3 regions of the Massilia sp. S19_KUP03_FR1 genome follow, and region 3 is predicted to be linked to each of the others. Evidence: riboswitches for the same ligand, from Rfam matches in the RefSeq annotation. Region 3 holds a riboswitch; each other region holds the start of a gene.
The links. A riboswitch is a leader RNA that binds a small molecule or an ion and turns the genes downstream of it on or off. The one in region 3 is predicted to bind cobalamin.

Region 1: another riboswitch for cobalamin. It lies ahead of V6M87_RS22120 (CbtB domain-containing protein); the one in region 3 lies ahead of V6M87_RS26100 (TonB-dependent receptor domain-containing protein).
Region 2: another riboswitch for cobalamin. It lies ahead of V6M87_RS00710 (TonB-dependent receptor); the one in region 3 lies ahead of V6M87_RS26100 (TonB-dependent receptor domain-containing protein).

The regions. Positions count from the first base shown of each region.
Region 1 is NZ_JAQQPS010000023.1:22,626-27,808, reverse strand. Features, by position in the region: gene V6M87_RS22135 (cobaltochelatase subunit CobN) at 1-975, opposite strand, end outside; gene V6M87_RS22130 ((2Fe-2S) ferredoxin domain-containing protein) at 968-1,297, opposite strand; gene V6M87_RS22125 (CbtA family protein) at 1,302-2,021, opposite strand; gene V6M87_RS22120 (CbtB domain-containing protein) at 2,012-2,206, opposite strand; cobalamin riboswitch at 2,342-2,563, opposite strand; gene V6M87_RS22115 (HoxN/HupN/NixA family nickel/cobalt transporter) at 2,603-3,685, opposite strand; gene V6M87_RS22110 (outer membrane beta-barrel family protein) at 3,975-5,183, shown strand, end outside.
Region 2 is NZ_JAQQPS010000001.1:162,018-167,200, reverse strand. Features, by position in the region: gene V6M87_RS00725 (ATP-binding protein) at 1-474, shown strand, start outside; gene V6M87_RS00720 (hypothetical protein) at 464-784, opposite strand; gene V6M87_RS00715 (thiol:disulfide interchange protein DsbA/DsbL) at 781-1,452, opposite strand; gene V6M87_RS00710 (TonB-dependent receptor) at 1,552-3,531, opposite strand; cobalamin riboswitch at 3,606-3,786, opposite strand; gene V6M87_RS00705 (M1 family metallopeptidase) at 4,262-5,183, shown strand, end outside.
Region 3 is NZ_JAQQPS010000039.1:2,174-7,356, forward strand. Features, by position in the region: gene V6M87_RS26080 (M43 family zinc metalloprotease) at 1-772, opposite strand, end outside; gene cobT (nicotinate-nucleotide--dimethylbenzimidazole phosphoribosyltransferase) at 980-2,014, shown strand; gene V6M87_RS26090 (adenosylcobinamide-GDP ribazoletransferase) at 2,017-2,808, shown strand; gene V6M87_RS26095 (histidine phosphatase family protein) at 2,810-3,349, shown strand; cobalamin riboswitch at 3,344-3,566, shown strand; gene V6M87_RS26100 (TonB-dependent receptor domain-containing protein) at 3,646-5,183, shown strand, end outside.

The sequences.
Region 1 (5,183 bases), on a different contig from region 3:
GCCCGCCGCGCGCGCCTTGAACGACACCGGGACCGTGATGATGCGGCCGTCGAACTCCGGCAGCACCACGTTCATGGCCGCGTCGAGCGGATTGAGGCCGCGCGCCGACTGCGTCCACTGCGCCAGCGTCATGCCGCTGGTGATCGCCTGCAGCACCGGCACGTTCAGGGTTTCCAGCACGCTGACCGACCAGCCGGCCGGCGTGGCGCCGCCGGGCGTGATTTCGCCCATCGCGAACGACGTCGTGTTGATCAGCACATCAACGCCAGCGTCGCGGAAATAGCGCAAGGCCGATGGCAATTCGCCGTCGCCGCTGCGCAGGGAGGCCGTAAACACCGGCAGTACATTCATGCCGCGCTGCTCCAGCGCATCCAACAAGGCGTCGATGAAGCGCGTGTTCCCGCTCATCCAGTGGGCGCGGTAGAACACGATGCCGGCGCTCGGCCTGGCCGGATCAACCAGCGCCAGCCAGTCGGCCACGCCGGCGTCTGGCGCCAGATCGGGGTGGTAGATGCCGTGCTCGGGCAAGCGCTGCGCCGGCGCGTAGCCGAAGCCGGTCATCAACAAATGATCGGACAGATAGCGCAGCAGCTGCGCCAGGTTGGTGCTGCCGCCCGCCTGGAAGTACTCGATACACTGGCTCAGTACCGCTGGCGTGACGGTCGATATGGCGGCCAGCTCCGGGTCGGCTTCGCCGGTGCCGCTGATGGCGATCAGGTGCGCACCGGTGCGGCGCGCGTGCGCCACCAGGTCGGTCACGCCGGGCACGCTGCCAAGGCGGCCCAGCACGCGCAGGATCACGATGCGCGCGCTGGCCAGTGGCCCTGCCAGCACCGCATCCATGTCCGTCACCGCCTGCAAATTGACGCCTTCGACTGCACGCAGAGCGGGTGGCAATTGCGCCAGCGCGTGATGCAGTACCGTCAAGTCGTTCGATGCGTGGCTCATTAAAACCAGCTGTGCTGCGTCAGCCATCCTGCGGCTCCGTGTCACCCGTACCGAGGCGGTGGAAGACCAGGTCCTTCACTTCTGCGCCGCCCACCAGGTGCACGTCGATGATGCGGTCGATGGCCGCTTCGTCGAGGCGCTGGTACCAGGTGCCTTCCGGGTAGACTACCATCAGCGGCCCCTCGGTGCGGCACGCGACCATGCAGTGGGTGCGTGTGCGTTTTACGCGCAGCTCGGGCTGGGCATCGATTTTTGTGCCCATGTATTCAAACATGGCCTGGGCGCGCGTACCGTCTTCGGTACAGCGCGGGCCCACGCACATAAAGACGTGGCGGTTGTGGGTACGCATGACGCTACTCGAATTTCTTGAAGAAGAAGGCGACGGCGCTACCGAGCACCAGCCAGAAGGCGGCATTGGCCAGTGCGCTGGCAACGACAAAGGCGTGCGCCAGTTCAGGCGGCGCGACACTGGCGTGCACCAGCGGTTGCGGCGCGCCGGCCAGGTGCGGCGCGGCCAGCAGGATCAGGCCGGCCAGCGCGTACATGCCCTTGCGGCCAAAGGCAAGCAGCGCAATGCCGCCGGCCGTGGACAAGGCGGTCAGCGACCACCACAACTGGCGTTCTGCCACCGGCGCGGCCGCGGTGCCCGGCAGTTCGGGCGGCAGGCCGAGCATTGGTGCCGCAAAAAACACCACGTAGCAGGCGGCGCTCCAGATCAAGCCTTGGCGCCACGTCGGGCGGCCGCCGCGCACCAGCATGGCGGCGCACAGCAGCAAGCCGTACCCGACGCCCATGGTGGTATTGGCCAGCACCGTGAACAAGGTGCGCTCGACGCCGTTTTCAGGCTTCCAGGCTGCGTGCTCGTGTTGGTGCGCAGGTTCGTGCGAATGGACAGCAGCGACCGGCCTGGCATCTTCATACGTTTCGGCCTGTGCGATGAGCGGCGTCACCTGCATCCTTTGCACCACTGTCAGCGCCAGGCCAGCGAGCAAACCTGCCGCCACCGCCGTGCTGACAATCCGGTTGAACGGGCTGCGCGCATTGCGCCCGGCCACGCCCGCCGTCAGTGACAAGGAAAGCCCGCCGAGTGGCGGCTGTCGTGCGCGGCATTGTGCAGCGCTGTCATCGGTGCGAAGCCCATGCCGTACAACAGGACCAGCGCCAGCGCGCTGGTGAGCAAGGCAGCTTTCAGAGTGGATGCGGTGGCAACGCGGGTTGGCGCAGCGGCGTGGTCGATGACGATGGGAGCGTGTGACATGGTGTCTTTCCGTTGACTTCCGCCGGCAGCGCACAGGCGGCCGGCAAGGATCGATCGACGGAGGACGGAACAACAGATGGGTGCAGACGCAACGAAACCGCAGCAAACCACCTGACCGCCCACCGCGGATCAAACGTTTTATACAATTTCAGGCTGGTCTCCGGACTCGTGAGCGGCGCGCCAGATTCGGCGTTCCCGGACCGCGCCTTCCCATGCTGATGCACAGTGGCGTATTGCGGTCCTGTTCTTCACATACCGTTGCGGGGGCAGTGCCGGAATCGTTCGACAAACAAACTGACCGGCTTCCCAATTAACCCACCGGATTGCGCCGGCAGGACCTGAAACGTGTTGCAAGGCTCGTATTCTAGGGATGAACCCATGGGCTGGCAAGGATAATCATGTCGTGCGCGCCGTTGCTCCGCCCGGTGTAACGACGACCTCAATGCGGTCGTAGCGCTTGACGCGATAGACCGCCAGCGCCACCAGCCAGGTCCCCGTGAACAGCGCGACGATCACATAGCCGAGGGTACCAAAGTGGTCGTTGAGCGCGCCGACCTGTACCCAGAACCAGCCGGTCAGGGCCATGCGCTCGCGCACCAGGCCCAGGATTTCGACGGCGGCGACACCGGACGCGACCAGCACCGACACCAGCGTAATGGTCAGGTTGTAGAACAGCTTGCGAATGGGCCGGCGCTGGGCCCAGCCCGATGCCGTCATCATCAGGTTGCCGTCGAGCGTGTCGACCAGCGCCATGCCCGCCGCGAACAGGGCCGGAAACACCATCACCGACCACAACGGCGCGCCTTGCGCCAGTTGCAGCGCCGCCAGGGCGAACAGGGCCACTTCGCTGGCAGTGTCGAAGCCGAGCCCGAACAGAAAGCCGGCAGGATACATGTGCCAGCTGCGCGAGGCCAGGCGGAACAGGGGGCGGCACAGCCGGGACACCAGTCCGCCGCCGAGCAGGTCGAGGTCGGTGGCGTGCAAGGCGCCACCCCGCTGGACTGCCCGGAAATTGCGCACCGCCGGCACCAGGATGGCCAGGTTGAACAGCGCCAGCAGGAGCAGGTAAGACGCCGAAACGACCGTGCCGACCACGCTCCCAACATTCTGCATTGCCCCGAAATGCGCCGACAGTGCGGCCGCTGCCACACCGACGGCCAGCGCGATCAGCGTCACGACTGTGGAATGGCCCAGCGCAAAAAAGAAGCCGGTGGCAATCGGCTGCTTGCCCTCTTGCACCAGCTTGCGGGTGACGGTGTCGATGGCGGCGATGTGATCGGCGTCGATGGCATGGCGCAGGCCCAGGGTCCAGGCCAGCAGGCTGGAGGCGAGCAAGGCCGGATGGTCGCGAAAAACGGCGAACGCCCAGGCCCACGCGCCCAGGTTGGCCGCAAGCAGGAGAGCGTACAGCGTGCGCAGCCTGGCGCGCAGGTGCTGGTCGGCCTGGTCATTGAACAGGCGGGTCAAAGAATAGAACATTGCTGAGTCTGGTTTGATCGTATGACGATTATATTATTAATCATACGCGACCGTTGCAAAACAACAGCCCGGCTTGTTTGCGGTGTAAATCTTTGAAAATGAAAACGTTTCACATTTTCCATCAAGCTACAATTGTGCGGAATCTTCCGACCCACGGCTGGCCCCGACCAGCCCACCTTGAAACGCCATGCAAAAAATTCTTTTGACCTGCTGCCTGACCGGAACGGTTTTGCTGCAGAACGATGCTTTCGCACAAGCTGCAAGCAGTACGACTGATACAAGCGCCCCCGTGAAAACCGCGCCGGCAATTCCGGCCGTCACTGTGACGGCCGACCGCCCTGTTCCCGCCGTCAACGTGGTGGCCGAGCGCCCCACCAACCGCATCGACCGCCAGGTCTACGACGTCAAGTCCGATATCTCCAGCACCAATGGCACCGCGTCGGACGCGCTGAACAATGTCCCGTCGGTCAATGTTGATCCGGACGGCACGGTCACCCTGCGCGGCAGCAGCAATGTGCAGATCCTGGTCGACGGCAAGCCGTCGGCCATGATGCAAGGGGACAATCGCGGCGCGTCGCTCAACGCCATGGCTGCCGACGACATCGAATCGGTGGAAGTGATCAACAACCCGGGCGCCCAGTTCGGCAATGAAGCCGGCGGCGGCCCGATCCTGAACCTGGTCATGCGGCGCAACCGCAAAGCGGGCGGCTTTGCCACTGTCAACGCCAACGCAGGCACCGCCGGGCGCTACAACAGCGCCGCGTCGGGCAACTACAACCAGGGCGCCTGGGGCTTCCAGGGCGGCCTGAACGTGCGCCACGACGGCCGCAATTCCACGGGCGAGCTGGACCGAGAAACGCTCGACCCGGTGAGCGGCGCCATGCTGCACAGCACCCAGCAATCGCGCGCCACCGGCCTGAACGATTCGGTGGGCGCGAACGGCACCGTCAACTACAACCTGAACGCGACCGACACCCTGGCCGCCAGCCTGAACTACAACGGCCGCGGCAACGACCAGCGTTCGCTCGACCGCTACACCAACGACGACGCTGCCGGCACCACCATCGGCGACTACACGCGCAGCACCCGGCGCGAAGGCGACAGCAAGAACTACGCCTGGGGCGCGCGCTACGACCACAAGGGCGCGCTGCCCGGCGAAACATTGAAAATCGACCTGCGCGTCTCGGCCACCAACAACACCAGCGACAGCGACTACGCCAACACCTATCTGGTTGGCGCTGGTGTCGGCAACCGCGGCAACAGCATCGCCGCGCAGCACAGCGCCAACAGCAACCACATCGTCGATTTCACGGGCGATTACGAGCGGCCGCTGGGCGGCGGCACCGCCAAGCTGGGCTACAAGATTGCCACCAACAAGAGCGATGTCGACACCGTCTACAACGATCTCGACCTGGTAACGCTGGCGCCGACGCGCAACGCGCAGCGCAGCAATGCTTACGACATGGAAGAAAACGTGGCGGCGCTGTACGGCTCGTAC
Region 2 (5,183 bases), on a different contig from region 3:
CGGCTCGACAGCGAGCATGCATTGCAGCGCGAGCCGGTCGACCTGGAGCCGCTGCTGCGCGCCTGCGTGGCGGCGCTGGCGCCCTCGCCCGGGTCGATGGTGAGCATTAGCGTCGAGCTGGGCGCGGACCTGGGAACGCTCGCGGTCGATCCGCGCCTGTTGGGCCGCGCGCTCGCCAACCTGCTTGGCAATGCGCAGCGCTACGCCGACGCGCGCGTGCTGCTGCGCGCGCTGCGCACGCGCGAGGGCGTGGAGATTTCTGTGGAAGATGACGGACCGGGGATTCCGGTCGCTGAACGCGAACAGGTGTTCGCGCCTTTCTACCGGCTCGACCGCAGCCGCGACCGCGCCACGGGTGGCTTCGGCCTGGGGCTGGCGATTGCCCGCAAAGCCGTGCAGCTGCACGGGGGCAGCTTGCACGTCGAGGATGGCGCGTTGAACGGCGCCAGGATGGTGATACGGCTTATTGCTTAGGCGGTTTTGACGTCACGTGGGTGACGCCGTACCAGAGATGTTCCCACCAATGGTCGCGCGAATGCACCAGCGCCAGGCACTTCTGGTCGAACGAACCTCGGAACACCGGATCGGCGCACTTCCCGCTGACCAGCGCGAAGCGTTGGTTCTCGGCATGCACCAGGGCGATGCACAGCCAGACGATGACGCCGGCGAACACGACGGACATCGTCCAGGCGGCCTGGTTCACCCACGTGAGGTCGTACAGGTCCTCGTCGCGTGCGCGCGAACCGTCGTAGATCTTCAGGACTTTGCCTTCCTTGTCGCTCATTTTGTCTTGGCTGCCTTCGCCACCAAAAAGTCGGCCACTTGCAAGGTAGAACGGAACAGTTGCTGCTCATCGCGCGTCTTGTCGCTGGCGGCGACCAGCGATGGCGCCGTCATGTATTTGCCGTCGATAATGAGCACCGGTGCGAATTCCACTTTGTAGGCCGTAATCATGGCGCCCAGGCGTTTCATCTTGGTCTGGACGCCAAACGAATTCCATGCGTCGAGAAATTTGGCCCGATCCAGGCCGCTTTTGACAGCCCAGTTCAGGACCGCTTCATCCGAATTCAAGCGCACGCGTTCGACGTGTACCGCGCGGAACACCCTGGCGTGAAACTCCGGCAACTTGCCCATCGCTTCCAGGGTCAGGTACAAATGCGCTTCCGGATCGTTGGGGCCGGTGGACGGGAAATGCACGCGCTTGAGGACGATGTTGTCTCCCTGCTTTTTGACCCATTCCGACAGCTGTGGTTCCAGGGCATTGCAATGGGGGCAGTGATACATGAAGAATTCGATCACTTCGACCTTCTTGCCGGCCGGGACCGCTTGCGGCGCGGCCAGGGTCGTGTACTCGACGCCGGAGACCGGTGCGGTCACCGAGGCAAAGGCGGGGCTGGCGGCCACGCCCAGAGCGAGAGTGGCAGCAGCGAGGGCAAAACGCAGGTTACGCATAAACATCCTTGTGAACGGGTGAGCAAACGATCGCGAGATTACCATTATTTGCGGGAATCCCATGCATCGCGCGACCGCTTTAAGTTTTACTTCAGCAAATTAAAAGTCGTAACGGACCGACAGTTTCAGCTGGCGACCGTCGCTCGGGTAGATGCCGCCGCGGCAGGAAAACGCATTGCTGTAGTACTGCCGATCGGCCAGGTTGGCGCCCGTGACGGCCAGTTCCCATGGGCCGAAGGTACGGGCGTAACGGGCGTCGAAGGTCGTGTAGCCGCCAATCCGTGCGCTGCAGGCGTTGCTGAAATCGTCGCCGTAACGCTGCTGGTCGACCCACTGCGCGCCGATGTCGGCCGATTGATGCTGGCCCAGCCAGGCCAGGCGCGCCGAGAGCACGTTCTTCGGCACCAGCACCATGGCGCGGCCGGCGTTGGGGCCTTCGGTGAAGCTGGCGTTGACATGCTGGAAATGGGCGCTGGCGCGCAGGTGGGCGATGAGGTCGATCTGTCCATCGAGCTCGAAGCCCTGGCGCCGGGTCGGATCCAGGTTGGTATTGATGCCGAAGCCGATGGTTGGATCGAAGAAGATTTCATTGGTGAGCTTGTGGCGGAACAGGCGCGCGGCCAGCTGGCGTGCTGGCTGGCCCAGCGTCAGGCCCAGTTCGAGGTCGTGCGAGACCTGGCCCTTGAGGATGTCGTTTGAGGCGCGATAGCTGTTCTCGTCGACGTTGGCCACGCGGTAGCTCTGGCCGGCCTTGGCGTGCAGGGCCAACTGCGGCAGCAGCTTGTAACTGCCCTGGATGTCCCAGGCGTTCTGCGCCTGGCTGCGACTTTCCGGCGCGGCCACGCCGAGGCTGTCGGCGTAATCCTTGTCGAAAGTTTCGTGGCGCACGCCGATGGCCAGGCGGCCGTCGTGGGCGGCGTCGAAACGCAGTTCATCGCGCATGTAGAAGGCTTTGGAATCCTGGCGCGCAGCGGCCAGCGAGAAATCGGCCGTGGTGTCGCGCGTCCAGCGGATCAGGTCGATGCCGGTGACCACTTCGTTGCGCAGGCCGTACGGCTGCGACACGTAACGCAGGCGCGGCGAGAACTGGGTCTGGTGGCTGTTGTAGGTGGCGTCGGAGACGAAACCGCCGCCGAAGTCGTAGTGCGACTGCACGCTGCGTTCGCGCTGCGACAACTCGGCCGCCAGTTCAACGTCGCCGACACGCTTTTCGACGAAGGCGGTGTAGCGGTCGGTATCGAGCGCGCCAGCGTCGTCGGGCTTGAAGCTCTGGCGCGGATTGGCGTTGAACTGCGCCAGCGACAGCGAACCGGGCAAGCCCGAATCCTGGCGCGCGCTGTCGACGCGGATGCCGGCGCGCCCGCCCTCGAAGTTCCAGAGCAGGCCGGCGCCCAGGGTGCGCTGGTCGAAGCGGCTGTTGCTGCGGTAGCCGTCGCTGCTGTTGCGGCCGTAGCTGGCGTCAAACACGAAGCGGTCGAACCCGTGGGTCAGGTTGGCGCGCAGGGTTTTTTCGGCAAACTGGCCGCCTTGCGCGAACACGGAGCCGTGCGTGCCGGTGCTGTTGGCACCTGTTGCGCCGCGTTTGGTGACAATTTGAATCACGCCGCCGGTGGCGCCGTCGCCGTACAGCACGCTGCTGCCGCCGCGGGTGATTTCGATGCGCTCGACGGTGTCGATCTGGATCGTCGACAGCACGGCGCTGGCCTGTTCATTTTCGCTCAGGCGCACGCCGTCGACCATGATCACCAGGTTCTGGCTGCTGTTGGTACCGAAGCCGCGCAGGTCGAGCGCGAAGTCGGGCGAGGAATCGAGGCTCTGGCGCCCGAATACGCCGCCGATCTTGCGGATAGCCTGATTGACGTCGGTGGCGCCGGCGTTGCGGATCTCGGCGGCAGTGATGACGGTGGCGCCGATCGGCGCCAGGGTCGGCTCGCTGGCAAAGCGGGAACCACTGACCAGTACGGAAGGGACATCTGTTTGCTGCGCGGAGGCGGCGGCGGCAAACGACAGGAAAACGGACGCGGCCAGCAACAGCGGGCGGCAAGGCGCGGCAAAGCGCGCGGAAACTGCTTGGGTCATGGTGGGAAAACTCGAAAAATAAGCTGATCAAGCCGGCGTCCCCGCAAGCTTGATAGAAAAGGAAGGCGCAGTCGCGCGCTTCCACCTGTCTGGCCGGTATCCGGGCTCGCAAGCACAAAAACGCTTGTCCACCGTTGCGGGGGCAGCACAATCGGAGCGCGCGGTGGTGCGGCGCCTCCTCGTGTTTCCCGGTCATTTTCCCAATGAGCCGAACGCGCGTGGGCGCGAACAGGCACCAGAACGGCGCCATTATAAGCCGAATAGCGCCCCGCCCCACCGCACTCCCAGTCATCCCATCAGCACAATTGCCCCAGAGCTCAAACCCAAAAATTAGGGTCAGTGTCAAATTGTTTGCCAATTGATTATCGGCACATCTCCGAAGCTTGCTCAAGCAGCCTCAGCATTAATGCGATCAATTGCTCAATAATTCGACACTGACCCTCATTGCTCCGCCATTGCCCCATAGCTCAAACCCAAAAAATAGGGTCAGTGTCAAATTGTTTGCCAATTGATTCTCGGCACTTCACCAAGGCTTGCTCATGCTGCCTCAGCAGTAATGTGATCAATTGCTCAATAATTTGACACTGACCCTCATTGTTTTGCAATAGCTTGGGGGCAGTCTTTTGACTGCATGCGGTGGCGGTTCGATTGGTAAAGTTGGCGTTTTGCTAAATGGGTCGATATAGTGATGCGATCGAAAATGATCGGATCAGGTCGAAGGGGTGCAGGCATGGCAGTTCAAGTTTCGCGCGCGCAGTGGCGCGGGGTGGTCGCGGCGGCGGTGCTGGTGGCGGGTATCGGCGGGGCCACGCTGCTGGCGCGGGCGCAGGTGGGCGCCACCGCTGGCGCGAACGTGCACGTGACACCGATCGAGCAGCCAAGCACGCAGGTCGATGCCGGCATTGCGCTGGCCGCGGGCGATGCGTCAGCGGTGCGCGTCGCCTCAGCGCCCGGCGCCTGGGGCGGCGTGCGTACCGGGAACGAGGTGACCTTGTCGGACCGTGTCGCCAGTTACCGGATCGCGGCCACCCTCGATCCAATCAAGCACGTGATCGACGGCAAGGAGCAGCTCACCTGGCGCAACCGCAGCGCGGTGCCGGTGCGCAGTGTTTATATGCACATGTATATGAATGCGTTCGAGAGCAATGACACGACTTTTTTTACCGAAAAACGGTTGACCGGACGCAGCTTTCCATCGGGCGCGGAAATCCGGGACGGCGAGTGGGGCCATATCGCGCTGCGCTCCGTTCTGCAGTCCGGCGCCAGGGCGAGCTGGTCGTTCGTGCAGCCCGACGGCGGCAACCCGCGCGACCACACCGTGCTCAAGCTCGATTTGCCTGCTCCGGTGGCGCCCGGCGCCAGCACCGTGCTCGACATCGATTTCCAGACCCAGCTGCCGCGCGTGGTCGCCCGCACCGGCTACTTCAAGACCTTCCACCTGGTGGCGCAATGGTTCCCGAAAATCGCCGTGCTGGAGTTGCCGGGTGAGCGCGGGGCCACCGCGCCGCGCTGGAACGCCCATGAATTTCACCTCGACTCGGAGTTCTACGCCGACTTCGGCAGCTATGACGTCACCCTCACCCTGCCCGACAACTACGTCGTGGGCGCCACCGGCGTCGCCCAAGGCAAGCCGGCGGCGTCAAAACCCGGCC
Region 3 (5,183 bases):
ATTTCACGGCATCGTCGTCGCTGAAACTGGCGGCGCTGGTCTGGCGCCGCTCGATGCCATTCGTTGCCACGCCAGACGGATTGCTGGTGGCCAGGAAAAATTCGATTTGCGCGTCGGTGGCCAGCGGTAAAAAGGCTGCCGGGGTGCTGGTAAAATCCGGATTGGTACGCCGAAAATCGTGGTTGAGGACATCGATCTGGCTGGCAATTTGCGCATCGGAGATATTTTGTGCCGCCGTATTCCATACAACATGCACGACCACCGGAATGCGCGTCACGCCGGTGCGTTGTGACGACGCCGCGCCGCTTTCGTATTGACGTGCATGATCCTCGATGCGGGCGCGCGCCCGCGCGTACGCAGGGTCCGTGGACAGCAGGCGCCGGTGCACTGCCATGGTTCCGCACGTACGCTTGCGCGGCGTGCCGCCGTCCAGGCCATCTTCATCGCGGCTCCCTGCGCCACCACTGTTGCCGCTGCTGCCAATGCCGCCCGCGCCCATGCTTCCCGCCGGCATGCTCTGTGCCTGTGCACTCTTCTCGTGGCCCATGCTTCCTTCCGGCATGTCCTGCTGCTGGCTGCGGACACTGACGCCAGGCATGCCGCGGTCGTTTGGATCGGCTGAGCCTGCCGGCGTTTCATCGGACAGCTGCAGCGACGCGGGCTCCGACTCGCCATTTCCATTCATGCCGCTCGGCACCGCCTTGCCATCCGTTTGTCCCTCTACGCTGCCGTCATCCATGCCTGCGGCGGCCCCTGCTTTTTTGGTTTTCATGTTTACTCCTGTCATCAATCGCTCATCGCCGTGCGCAGCCGATGCAGGCATTCTTTCGCTCCACCGCCAGCGCGCCATCCAACGTTAACTACGACAGCGCAGCGCTCCGCGAGTTCGGGCTTTGTGACGATGTTTTGCGCAGCCTGCCGCCTGCGTTCGTTGATGGTTGTGCTATCGTGAGCGCCCCTTTCTCCTCCCCTCTATCCCATGCGCCAGATCGACATTTCACCCGTCCACGACGCTGCCCTCGCCGACCGCCTTGCGCATGCCATTGCCAACAAGACCAAGCCGCTCGGAAGCCTCGGCATGCTCGAATCGCTGGCGCGCACCATCGGCCTGGTGCAGCAAACGGTCGACGTGACCATCCGCGCGCCGGCGATTCTGGTCTGTGCCGGTGACCACGGCGTCGTGGCCGAAGGCATCTCGGCGTACCCGCAGAGCGTGACCTGGCAAATGGTGGAGAACTTCCTGGCCGACGGCGCCGCCATCAATGTGTTCGCACGCCAGAATGGCTGCCTGCTCAACATCGTCGATGCCGGCGTCAACCACGATTTCGGCGAACGCGCCGGCCTGCTCGACCGCAAGGTGTGCCACGGCACCGCCAACTTCGCGACCGCGCCCGCGATGACCACCGCGCAATGCGGCCTGGCAATGGAGCACGGTATGGCACTGGTCGATGCGCTCGAAGGCAACGTGGTGGGCTTTGGTGAAATGGGGATCGGAAACACCACAGCGGCCGCCGCGCTGATGCACAAGCTCACCGGCGTGCCGGTGGCCGAGTGCGTAGGCGCCGGCACGGGTTTGCCGCCGGAAGGCGTGCTGCACAAGCAGCGCGTGATCGAGGCGGCGGTCGCGTTCCACGCTGGCGTGACCGAGCCGCTCGCCGTGCTGGCCACGTTCGGCGGCTGCGAGATCGCCATGATCGCCGGCGCCATGCTGCGCGCAGCCGAACGGCGCATGGTGCTGCTGATCGACGGCTTCATTGTTACCAGCGCGCTGCTGGTGGCGGCCCGCATGCAGCCGGCGCTACTCGACTACTGCGTGTTTTCGCATTGCTCCGATGAACACGGCCATCGCCGCATGCTGGCCCATCTCGATGCGCGCCCTTTGCTGCAACTGGACCTGCGCCTGGGCGAAGGCACCGGCTGCGCGCTGGCGCTGCCGCTGCTGCACGCGGCCGTGAACTTCATGCGCGAGATGGCTACCTTCGAATCGGCCCAGGTCAGCGCGAAGTCGGCGTAACCATGGCCTGGCTGATCCAGCAGGTGCGCCTGTTCTTTATTGCGCTGCAGTTCTTTACGCGCGTGCCGATTCCCCGCTGGGTGGGCTTCGAGCCGTCCTGGCTACAGCACGCGTCGCGCTATTTTCCGCTGGTGGGCCTGTGCGTCGCCCTGGTCGTCGTGCTGGTGTATGGCGCCGCCGCCTGGCTGTGGCCCGCACCGGTGGCCGTGCTGCTGTCGACCGCGGCCGGGATATATATGACCGGCGCCTTTCACGAAGACGGCCTGGCCGACATGTGCGATGGCTTCGGCGGTGGTTACACGCGCGAACGGATCATGGAGATCATGAAGGATTCGCGCATCGGTACCTACGGCGCGGTTGCCCTGGTCGTGACGCTCGGGTTGAAAGTGACCACCTTGTCGCTGCTCGCCCCCGGCCAGGCCATCGGCGCGCTGCTGCTGGCGCATCCGCTGTCACGCCTGGCCGCCGTCAGCCTGATTCGCAGCGCCAGCTATGCGCGCGATGCCGGCAAGGCCAAGCCGATGGCCCAGGAGATGCGGGCCGGCGAATTCGCCATCGCCGCCGTGTGCGCCGTGCTGCCCGCGCTGCTGCTCGGCGTGTTCCATGTCGTGGCGTGGCCGGCGCTGGGCGCCGCCTTGCTCGCCAGCGCGGCGGTCGCCTGGTGGTTGCGCGCCCTGTTCGTGCGCCGCATCGGCGGCTACACGGGCGACTGCCTCGGCGCCGTCCAGCAGCTCAGCGAAGTGGCGATTTATCTGTGCGTGCTGGCCAGCGCCGGCCACGCGGCCCTTTATTAATATGCGCCTGTACCTGGTACGCCATTTGCCGCCGCTGGTCGACCCCGGCGTCTGCTACGGCCGCACCGATCTCGCCACCGATCCGGCCGCGCAGGCTCTGGCCCTGCCAGCCTTGCGCGCCGCGCTGCCGGATGCCCCCATCTACAGCAGCCCTTTACGACGATGCGCCGTGCTGGCCAACGCACTCGGGGGTCCGGTGATTTTCGATGCGCGCCTGGCAGAACTCGATTTCGGCGACTGGGAAATGCAGCGCTGGGACGACATCGCGCGCGCTGGCATCGACGCCTGGGCCGCCGATGTGGCGTTCTACCGTCCCGGCGGCGGCGAAAGCGTGGCCGACATGGCCGCGCGCATCGCCGGTTTTTGCGCCGATCTGCGCGCCACCAATCTGCCCGCCGCGATCGTGGTGTGCCATGCCGGCGCCATCCGGTTATGCGCGGCGCATCGCGATGGACTGAGCGTGGCGGAGATGGCTGCAACCGCCGCGGCCCATCCCCATCGCATAGGCTATGGTGAAATCGTCATCCTCGACTGTGTATAATTGAGTCGTTTTGGTGCCCGCGCACGTGTCCACGTGCGCAGTTAAACGGGAAACACGAAGCTCATCGAGCCCACGTGTGCTGCCCCCGCAACGGTCAACAAGTGTCGCCGATTTCCGCGACGGACTGCCTCATAAAACCACTGTGCTTCTTCAAGCATGGGAAGGTCAGGCAGTTGCACTTGCCAGCCCGGATACCGGCCAAGACAGGTGGAAGCGTGCGCGCAAGCGGCCTGCTTCCTGTTCAACCTGGCCTACGGGGACCTCGGCCGGTTGCCTTTATTTTGCTGAAGATGTTCATGAACTTTCCTGTAGCACGCCGCGCGGCGCCAACTTCGCTCGCCCTCGCCCTTTCCCTCTGCTCGTCCTTTGCTTTTGCAGACGCTCTGCCTGAGATCCTCGTCACCGCCAGCCGCACGCCGCAAGCGGCGACCGACACGCTGGCCGATCACACCGTGATTTCGGCCGAACAAATCGTCCGCTCCGGCGCCACCAACCTGATCGACCTGCTGCAAAAGCAGCGCGCCATCGAAGTGGTGCGCAACGGCGGTCCGGGTACCGCATCATCGGTGCTGATCCGCGGCGCCGACGCCAAGCAAAGCGTGGTGCTGATCGACGGCATCCGCATCGGTTCATCCACCACCGGCACCGCCAACTGGGCCGCCCTGCCGCTGGCGACCATCGAGCGCATCGAGATCGTCTACGGCCCGCTGGCCACGCTGTACGGCGCCGACGCCATCGGCGGCGTGGTGCAGATTTTTACCCGCCAGGGCGACGGCGCGCCGCGCATCACCGCCGCAATTTCCGCCGGCAGCGACCAGACCCGCAACGCGGACGTCGGCATTAGCGGCAAAACCGGTGGCTTCAGCTATGCCATCGCCGCCGTGCGCGACCAGGACGACGGTTTCTCGGCTGCGAAGCCAGGTAGTTCGTCCTACAACGCCGATAACGACGGCTACCGGCGCGACAGCGTCAACGCGCGCTTCAGCGCGGACGTGAATGCCGACAGCCAGGTCGGCCTGCAATACCTGCACAGCCGCCTGGAAGCCCAATACGATTCGGGTGCATCGAGCTTTGACACGCGCACGGTACAGGACCTGGACAACGTCGCCGTCTTCGCCAACACCCGCATCACGCCGAACTGGCGCCTGCAGGGCCAGGCCGCGCAAGCCGACGACAAATCGATCAGTATCAGCAGCGCGGCCACCAGTGGCACCAGTTACATCGCCACGCGCCAGAACCAGTTCAGCGTCCAAAGCGACCTGACCATCGGCGCAGACCTGCTGCAAGTGCTGCTCGAGCGGCGCGAAGAGGAAGTGGTATCCGGCTCCACCGCGGCGCTGAACACCCGCCGCGCCACCAATTCGGCCGGCGCCTCGTATGCACTGAACCGCGGCCCCCACCTGGCCAGCGCCAGCGTCCGTCGCGACAACAGCTCGCAGTACGGCGGCAAGACCACCGGCGCCCTCGCCTACGGCTACCGCTTCACACCGGCGCTGCGGGCCAACGCAAGTTTTGGCACGAGCTTCCGCGCGCCGACCTTCAATGACCTCTACTACCCCGGTTTCGGCGTGGCGTCCAACAAGCCGGAACATGGTCGCAATGTCGAAGGTGGGCTGTACTGGAAGGACGGCGCCAGCGAAGCGAGCGTGACGTACTTCCATAACCGCCTGACCGACCTGCTGGTCACCGCCGCCGTCTGCCCGGTGGAACCGGCCACCCACACTTTCGGTTGCGCCTACAACGTCGACCGCGCCACGCTGTCCGGCGTGACCATCGGCGCCAGCACGCGCCTGTATGCCATCGACCTGCGCGGCTCGCTCGACTTCCAGGATCC